Hahella chejuensis KCTC 2396: one gene and its partner. The protein of the gene in region 2 binds, or shares a complex with, the protein of the main gene of each other region. Links are inferred from orthologs where the notes say so. Each region holds a gene or a part of one and is shown on either strand. Other genes may lie near its edges.

Region 1 (3,762 bases), 2.6 Mb from region 2 along the record:
CTGCAACTGGCGGAACCCATGCGCGCAGTCGCCAGTTTGTTACAAGCGCCGGAGTGGCTACTGGATTTCTATGCTTTTCTGCTGGACGACTCTCGCCTGTCCAGCGCCGAACGCCGTCATTTGCAACGGGTGTTGGAGCTATCCAAACGTCAGCACAGGCCACAGAAGAAAACGCGCAACATGCCGGAACAAGCCAGAGCGCTGGCGCTTACTCCGAAAGAATGGGAAGTGTTGCGCTTAATAGGCGAAGGCAGCAGCAATGAACGCATCGCCGAGCGACTGTATGTGGCGCCAAGCACCGTACGCAGCCACATCAAACATGTGTATCAGAAATTGGGCATATCCAGCCGGGTGGAAGCCCGGCGGGTTTCCCTCGATTTATCGCAGGGCCGGGTCGCCGGCCTTGGCGAACAGGGGTAGGCCGGCGGACCTAAACGCTGAAAATCCCCCCGTAAATCCCCCATTTGCATGGAAGCGTCCCAAGCTCGCCTTGGTTATGATCAAAGGGTAACGTACATCCGAAGCGGCCATAAGGGCCGCCGCCAATTCCACGAGCTTGGCGCACGGATGAACCAATATGGACTTTAGAAAAAATACAATACCGGAGCTCATTCATTATGTTGAAAGTTCATCGTCCAACCCGAATTTCTCTCGTCATCCGACACGCAATCGCCTGTGCGGCCGCCGCTGCGTTAGGTGTTTCCGCAGTCGCCGCGAACGCTGAAAGTTCCGGCAAAAGCGGCGCCGGCGTCCGCTTTCACGGCGGCGACGAGATAATCCTGCAAGGTTTCCACTGGAACGTCGTACGCACAGCGGAGCGCAACTGGTACAACATCCTGCAAAGTAAGGCCCAGCAAATCAGCGAAGACGGCTTCACCGCCATCTGGATGCCTGTACCCTGGCGGGACAACTCTTCCTGGCAAGCGTCCAGCGATACGCGCTTTGGCGGCGAAGGCTACTTTTGGGCCGATATGGATAAAAACAGCCGCTACGGCGACGACGGCCAGCTGAAACAGGCCGCCTCCGCCCTGAAAAATAAAGGCGTAAAAGTCATCTACGACATCGTGCCCAATCATCACGATCGCGGGCACAGCAATGACTCCCTCAATCTGCCCTCCGGACAAGGCTACTATCGCTCCGACTGCAGCTCCTGCGACGATGGCGACCCATTCATGGACGGCGGCTCAGATTTCAGCACCGCCCACCCGGATGTATACGATCTGTTTAAGAATGAACTGGTCAACCTGAAGACCAACTACAGCGCGGGCGGATTCCGTTTCGACTTTGTCCGGGGTTACGCGCCGGAGCGCATCAGCGCCTGGATGAGCGCCTCTCTGGACAGCGGATATTGCGTTGGCGAGCTGTGGAAAGGTCCCAGCGAATATCCGTCCTGGGACTGGCGTCATAGCGCCAGCTGGCAGGAAATACTGAAAGATTTCACAGATGCCTCTGACTGCTCCGTCTTCGACTTCGCCCTGAAAGAACGCATGCAAAACGGCTCCATCTCAGACTGGAGATACGGGCTCAACGGCAACCCCAGCGCCCAATGGCGCGAGGTCGCGGTCACATTCGTCGACAATCATGACACCGGCTACTCTCCCGGCCCTCTGGGCGGTCAGCATCATTGGGCGCTACCGGATTGGAAACGCAAAATGGCTTACGCCTACATTCTCTCCAGCCCCGGCACGCCGGTTGTGTATTGGCCTCACATGTATGACTGGGGAATGCGCGACTTCATCCGCAATCTGATTCAACTACGCAAATCCGCTGGCGTGAAAGCTTACTCCGGCGTGCAATTCCATGACGGATTCAGCGGATTGGTGGGAACCACAAGCGGCAGCAACGGGAAGTTGCTATTCGCCATCGACTCCAACTTCAGTTCGCCAAACCAAGTGGCGGGGGGGGCCTGGAATCTGGCGGTCAATGAGGACAATGGCCGCATTCGCATCTGGCGTCAGTAACGCTATCCCCCGGGTGGCTCGCGCCCGGGGTTTCCCCTCTCACAGACACAATTTCGACGTAGACCAATAACAAAAATCAATCAAAACGTTATTAACTATCAATTTTCCTATACTCGCCTCCCCGTATAATCTATGTCGCATTGTTTTACACACTTCTCCGGAGGTATCAATCATGTATACGGTGATTTTTGGTCGGTCAGGTTGCCCCTATTGCGTTAGAGCCAAACAAATTGCAGAGCAGTTAAAAGATCAGCGACAAGATTTCGACTTCCGCTACATCGATATTCACGAGGAAGGCATCAGTAAAGCCGATTTGGAGAAAACCGTCGGCAAGCCGGTGCTGACTGTGCCGCAGATATTTATCGACAAAGAACACATTGGCGGCTGCAATGAGTTTGAAAACTACGTTCGCCAAAACCTGACGCACTGACTCGACAGTAGTCGAATGTAATACATAACGCCAATAAAAAAGAGGCCGTCCAAGACCTCTTTTTTTCTTAAGCGAGCAGTGCGATACAGGCCCGCCCCGCTACTGAAGTCGCCGGATCAGCTCAACCCGACGATTGCGTTTTTTCCCTGCATCAGACAGGTTATCTGCTTCCGGCGCTACCGGACCAACACCGTAAGGAGTCAAGCGCGCTTGGGCAACGCCATAGTCCTTTATCAGGCGTTCAACAACCGCTTTGGCGCGCGCCGAAGACAACTCAATGTTGTGTTGAAAAGCTCCCGTGTCATCCGTGTGACCTGTCACATAAAGCAACAACTCCGGGCGCTTTTTCAGCAAACCTGCGATAGCCTCCAGAGTAGGTTTAGATTCGTCTTTGACGACGGCTTTGTCCGTATCAAAAAACACGCCGTATAAAAGCGCTTTTCCTGTCTCGTCAATATCACGACTCAGGCTATCCACATCCACTGTAATCAGGTCGTCCTCAAGCGCTTCCGATTCCAGAATGATCTGCTGCACTGCCGTTTCATCCTCATAACCACCAATAAACAAGGCGACATACACCTTGCCTTTTGCTGCGTCTTTTGACGCCACAATGAAATACGGCTTACGGTAGTAGTTGTAGACGGACTCTGTAAGTGAAATCAGTCCACCGAGATGAGAGGACTTGTACTCGTCGCCGCACTGCTGCAGCTCACAGGAATAAACAGTAGCGAAGCCGCCTTTAGACAACGCCGCTTTATAATTTTCGTACAACTTCAGAGTGGACACATTTTCCAGTTCGTAATAGTGTCTGGAAAGATCGCCAACCAAATCCAAAGTTTCAAACTGATATGGCTTGTCGTCGCCGCTTAGTGCGGAAACCGGAATACTGATGCGCTCATAATCCACCACTTTGCGTTGCCGCAAATCGGCGCCAGGATAGCGGGGCAACAGCGGGTGATCTTCCTTCGCGGTATCCGGGTCACTAGCTTTCATCAGGGTCGCAGGCGGCTGCGCCCCGAGATATTCAACGTCCATTTTGACAAGGTCGCTCTGTAGCGGTTCTTCTTCAAGGATAACTTGCTGCACAGCAACCTCGTCATCATAGCCGCCGATGAACAAAGCTACGTTGACTTTACCCTTTTGGGCACCCTTCTCATAAACCATGTAGTAAGGATTGCGGTAATAGTTGTAAACGCTATCACCTGGCGAAACCAGTGCGCCTAGTTCAGCCGCCTGCGTCGCTGATCCGCATTGCTCCAGCTCACACTGATAAACAGACTTGAAGCCGCTTTTTTCCAGCGCGGCTTGATAATTTTTATACACTTTAAGTGTGGAGACGTTTTCCAGACTATAGAAATGCTGGGTCAAATC
Region 2 (5,142 bases):
TTCATCGCGCATGATGTATTGCAGCTGTTCGCCAGTGCCTTTCATCAGACCGCGACGCTGCAAGGCGAAGATGGGACTGAAACCGTTATAGAACCAGCAGCCTTCGAAAATACCGGCGAAGAAAATATACGCCATCACGAAGGTTTCCAGGTCGTCCCGGTTACGCAGATTAATATCCGGACGCAGCAACGCGCTGATGCGCTCGTTGCCCATCTTGATCTTGCGATAGATCGCTGGCGTGACGCGGTAACGGTTATAGATCTCGCTCTGGTCCAGACCGATAGTTTCGATACAGTGCTGATAAGTCCAGGTATGCAGAGATTCTTCGTACACCTGCCGCGCCTGATAGATTTGTAATTCCGGCGCGCTCATTTTCTCCATCACCGCCAGACCGATATTGCGCATGGCCAGAATGTCGGACGTGGTCAGGTACGCCAGCACGTTTTCATACACATGCTTCTCTTCCAAGGTCAGCTTGTGGTGATAGTCGTACACGTCCTGGGACATGTTGATATCCAGCGGCGTCCAATGGTTCTTGTTGGCGTTGAGGAAAAATTCCCACGCCCAGGGATACTTGAACGGCGCCAGCTGGTTGATGTCAGTCATGCCGTTCACCACCCGCTTGTCGTCAGGGTTGACCGGGTCCAGTTTCTGCGGAACTTCCTCTGGAACCGGCTCCGCCACGGGAGCGGGCTTGGCCGCGCTGTCAGGGGCTCCCCCGGCGGCGGGGGCCGCAGCGGGAGAGGTGGAAACGGGTGACTGCGGAGAAACAGCAGAGGATGTGGACACAGCAGGAATCGCCACCGCCAGAGGATCGTCCCAGTCCGACAGGGTCGCAGTCTGCTTCATCAGTTCGGTATTCATGGTCATAGCTCCTGGTTGTTATCGTCGCTTACTGACAGGCTTCGCAGTCCGGGTCGAGAATCGAGCAGAACTTCGGTTGCGGTTCCTGATTCTCAGTGTCGTCAACATCAGGTTTGGCGTTGTCGCTCTGGGACGCGCCGGAAGAAATTTTCTCCATTTGCGTGGCGCCGAGAGAGCGCAGGTAATAAGTGGTTTTCAGTCCTCGGGACCAGGCCAGTTTGTACAGGTTGTCCAGCTTTTTACCGGAAGGCTCCGCCATGTACAGGTTGAGGCTCTGCCCCTGATCAATCCATTTCTGGCGACGGGAGGCCGCTTCCACCAACCAGCGAGGATCGATCTCAAACGCGGTCAGGAACAGCTGCTTCACGTCTTCTGGAATACGATCGATCTGCGCGACGGAACCATCGAAGTACTTGAGGTCGTTGACCATGACGGAATCCCACAAATCCCGCGCTTTCAATTCCTGCACCAACCAGGGGTTGATCACGGTGAACTCGCCGGACAGGTTGGATTTGACGAACAGGTTCTGATAAGTCGGTTCAATGGACTGGGATACGCCGACAATGTTGGAAATCGTCGCCGTGGGCGCGATCGCCATCACGTTGGAGTTACGCATGCCCTGCTTTTTCACCAGCTCGCGCACCGGCGCCCAGTCCAGACTGTGACCGCGATCCAGCGTACAGAATTCCGCGCCGCGTTCCTGCTCCAGACGATCCAGAGAATCGATAGGCAGGACGCCCTGATCCCACAAGGAACCTTCGTAGGTTTCATAGCGGCCGCGCTCTTTGGCCAGATTGGAAGAAGCGGTAATCGCAAAATAACTGATCAGCTCCATGGACTGATCAGCGAAACGCACCGCTTCTACGCTGCTGTAAGGCAGGCCAAGCTTGTACAGCGCATCCTGAAAGCCCATCAGGCCCATGCCCACCGGACGATGACGCAGGTTGGCGTTGCGCGCCTGGGGCACTGCGTAATAGTTAATGTCGATAACGTTATCCAGCATGCGCACTGCGGTATAAACCGTGTTGCGCAAACGATCGTGATCGATTTCGCCATTGCGAATGTGGTTGACCAGGTTGACCGAGCCCAGGTTGCACACCGCGATTTCGTCCTGGCTGGTGTTCAGTGTGATCTCCGTACACAGGTTCGAGGAGTGCACCACGCCAACGTGTTGCTGCGGCGAACGCAGGTTGCAGGGGTCTTTGAAGGTCACCCAGGGATGACCGGTTTCGAACAACATGGAGAGCATCTTGCGCCACAGATTCTGCGCAGGCACTTTCTTGAACAGGGTGATGGCGCCGCTTTCCACAAGGGATTCGTAATGGGTATAGCGCGCTTCAAAAGCAGAGCCGTACAAATCATGCAGATCCGGCGCATCGCTGGGTGAGAACAGGGTCCACTCTTTGTCCTCGAATACCCGCTTCATGAACAGGTCAGGAATCCAGTTAGCGGAGTTCATGTCATGGGTGCGGCGGCGCTCGTCGCCGGTGTTCTTACGCAGCTCCAGGAACTCTTCGATATCCAGGTGCCAGGACTCCAGATAAGCGCACACCGCGCCTTTACGCTTGCCGCCCTGGTTCACCGCCACCGCCGTGTCGTTCACGACTTTCAGAAACGGCACTACGCCCTGAGACTTACCGTTAGTGCCTTTGATATGGGAGCCCAGAGAGCGCACTGGCGTCCAGTCGTTGCCCAGACCGCCCGCCCATTTGGACAGCAGCGCATTATCCTTGATCGCGCCGTAGATGCCTTCCAGATCGTCCGGCACTGTGGTGAGGTAGCAGGACGACAACTGCGGACGATTGGTTCCCGCATTAAACAGGGTCGGCGTAGAGCACATGTAATCAAAAGAGGACAACAGATCATAGAACTCAATCGCACGGGCATTGGGATCGTCTTCCTGCACCGACAATCCCATGGCGACGCGCATGAAAAACGCCTGCGGCAGTTCCAGACGGGTTTCGCGCCAGTGAATAAAGTAGCGGTCATAAAGGGTCTGTAATCCCAGGTAGGTGAGCTGACGATCACGTTCCGGCTTAAGCGCGGCGCCCAGACGCTCCAGATCGAATTTCAGCAGTTCTGGCGACAGCAATTCATGCTCTACGCAGCGCTCAACAATCGCGCGGAATGCGGTGGGATAAAGCTCCGCCATTTCGCCCTCGGTCGCGGACGCTGCGATGTTCAGATAGCTCAGAGACTCTTCGCGCAGACCATCCAGCAACAAGCGGGCGCACACATAGGAGTAGTTGGGTTCTTCTTCGATCAGCGGACGCGCCGCCATGACCAAGGCAGCGTTGACGTCTTTATGCTTGACGCCGTTGTACAGGTTTTTCAGTGCGCCCTGCAGCACTTTTTCCTCACTGACGCCGTCCAGGTCCGCGCAGGCATCGCTGATCACTGTACGTAGACGTCCCATGTTCAAAGGCGCTTCCGAGCCATCAGCGAATTTCACATTGATATCGGGATGCGTCTCCCCTGACTGTTCGCTTGGCGCCGGCGCGCGCTGACGGGCATGCTCTTCACGATACAGCACATAGGCGCGGGCCACTTTATGAAAGCCCCCGCGCATCAGGCCCAATTCCACCAGATCCTGGATTTCCTCGATGTGCACCGAACCGCCTTCCGGGCTGCGGCGACGCAGACGCGCCACGATATCTTTAACCAGTTTTTCTACGGAATCCCGCACACGGGGCGAGCCGGACGCGGACTGTCCTTCCACCGCCAAAAACGCCTTGGTCACCGCCATAGCGATTTTGCGGTCGTCAAACGGCGCAGCCTGACCGGTGCGTTTGATCACCTGCAGCAGGGCGTTATGAGTGTGTGACTCGGATGAAACAGATGGGGAGCTGGAGGCGCGCGCCTCACTGGGGGACGAAAAACTGCCGGTCATGGGATTGTCCTCTATCGCGTGTTCTGGCCGAACCTCCGCGAACCGGGACATAAAGCGACGCACAGACAGGACGAAAATCGCCTCGCTTAGAGCGGCGCTTTATCATTACCCTGAGTCGCGAAGGCATGAAAACTTCAGCATGGCAGGTCTTCGGACTCGGGGGCGTTTACACGTTTTTTAGAACCTACGGCGACCGCTTCCCATCCACTTTCAGGACAGTGCGTGGGCGTTTTCACCCGCGTCGCTTTCGTTCCCCCACACCGCTGCGCGTCAGTACCGGACTCTCACCGGATTCCCTCTTAGCACAACCTGTGAACAGGCGTGAACCATAGCTGGAGCACAATATATGGTTTTAGATATTAAAAGTAAATACTAGATGTAGCGTAAAGGCGATGCAGCAAAGCCGCAGGCAAACTGGATGAAATCAGGCAAGAATGACGGCGAATAAGAACTTTTTCAGTAGCGCTTGGACGCCCACGCCGATGATGGTAAGAATAAAAATCTCTGAATAGGCATCCGCTTTGGTGATTAACTTCAACGCCACCAAATAAAACCCCAGCGCGAGAAGAAAGCCAAGAAGACCATAGACAAAGTGTACAATCAAAGCCGCCGTAAGAACGATCAAGAACGCTTCAATAAACGCCAGCGAGACTTTCAGCAGTTTGGCCGCGGCGAACAGGCAAGCACTCTCGATCAAGACGCCAATGATTAGATTCAAATCCATGAGAATTCCCAAAAGGCGGCCATTCTAAACAGTAAACCGACGCAGTCAATACAGCGAAACCACACTGATGTCCCTAACGTCAACCTTCACATATCCAAGATTTTCATGGCGACCTAACAGGCGAATTTTGCCCAACCTCATTGTCATCCCAAAAATAAACGGGTAATTACCTGAATCCAAAGTAATCCAGGATGCAAATCAGCTAAACTGCTAATAATTTTCTTTTTCGCATTAAGGATTGGCTTTGCCTGAACGCCGCCGCTTTTTCAAAGAAAAACTGACGCCCTATTTTGCGCCGCCTATGTGGTTGCACTGTCTTTTGTATGTGTTAACGCTGGGCGTGTACGAACTGTTCTGGCATTACATGAATTGGCGCAAGTATCGGCTAATATCTGGAGATCCCATCTGGCCGCCGCTGCGTGGCCTGTTGTTTTACTTTTTCATTCCTTCTCTGATTGGCAATCTCGCACGCAGTTCCTCCTTGGCGGGCCGTTCTGACCCTCTACTAGGTCCATGGTCCAGCGCGCTTTACATTGCAGCCGTGATAGCGGCCTCTACTCTCGCGCAAGCATTGCATCCTTTGTTTATTCTGTCCGCCTTTCCTTTTCTGACCTATTTGAACTGGCGGGCGCGGTGGATCAATCAGCAGTTCATAGCTGTTCCA

What was found. The genes of interacting proteins can lie anywhere in the genome.
Region 1: the proteins of HCH_RS31265 (region 2) and HCH_RS19250 are in contact, whole or in part, in an NMR structure (PDB 1QFN), measured with the Escherichia coli proteins. The link is inferred for Hahella chejuensis KCTC 2396 from one-to-one orthologs.

What each region holds. Positions count from the first base shown.
Region 1 is NC_007645.1:4,456,570-4,460,331, forward strand. Bases 877-3,762 are described here. They hold HCH_RS19250 (GrxA family glutaredoxin), read left to right. Parts: upstream 877-2,133; coding sequence 2,134-2,391; downstream 2,392-3,762. Other genes in these bases: HCH_RS19245 (glucan 1,4-alpha-maltotetraohydrolase domain-containing protein), read left to right, coding at 877-1,961; HCH_RS19255 (OmpA family protein), read right to left, coding at 2,491-3,762. Outside these bases: HTH-type transcriptional regulator MalT, read left to right, coding at 1-420; more of HCH_RS19245, read left to right, coding at 618-876. UniProt on the Escherichia coli protein: The disulfide bond functions as an electron carrier in the glutathione-dependent synthesis of deoxyribonucleotides by the enzyme ribonucleotide reductase.
Region 2 is NC_007645.1:7,042,190-7,047,331, forward strand. The notes cover bases 693-4,082. They hold HCH_RS31265 (ribonucleoside-diphosphate reductase subunit alpha), read right to left. Parts: upstream 3,755-4,082; coding sequence 893-3,754; downstream 693-892. Other genes in these bases: HCH_RS31260 (ribonucleotide-diphosphate reductase subunit beta), read right to left, coding at 693-864. Also shown: more of HCH_RS31260, read right to left, coding at 1-692; HCH_RS31270 (hypothetical protein), read right to left, coding at 4,179-4,478; HCH_RS31275 (pilin), read left to right, coding at 4,723-5,142. UniProt on the Escherichia coli protein: Provides the precursors necessary for DNA synthesis. Catalyzes the biosynthesis of deoxyribonucleotides from the corresponding ribonucleotides.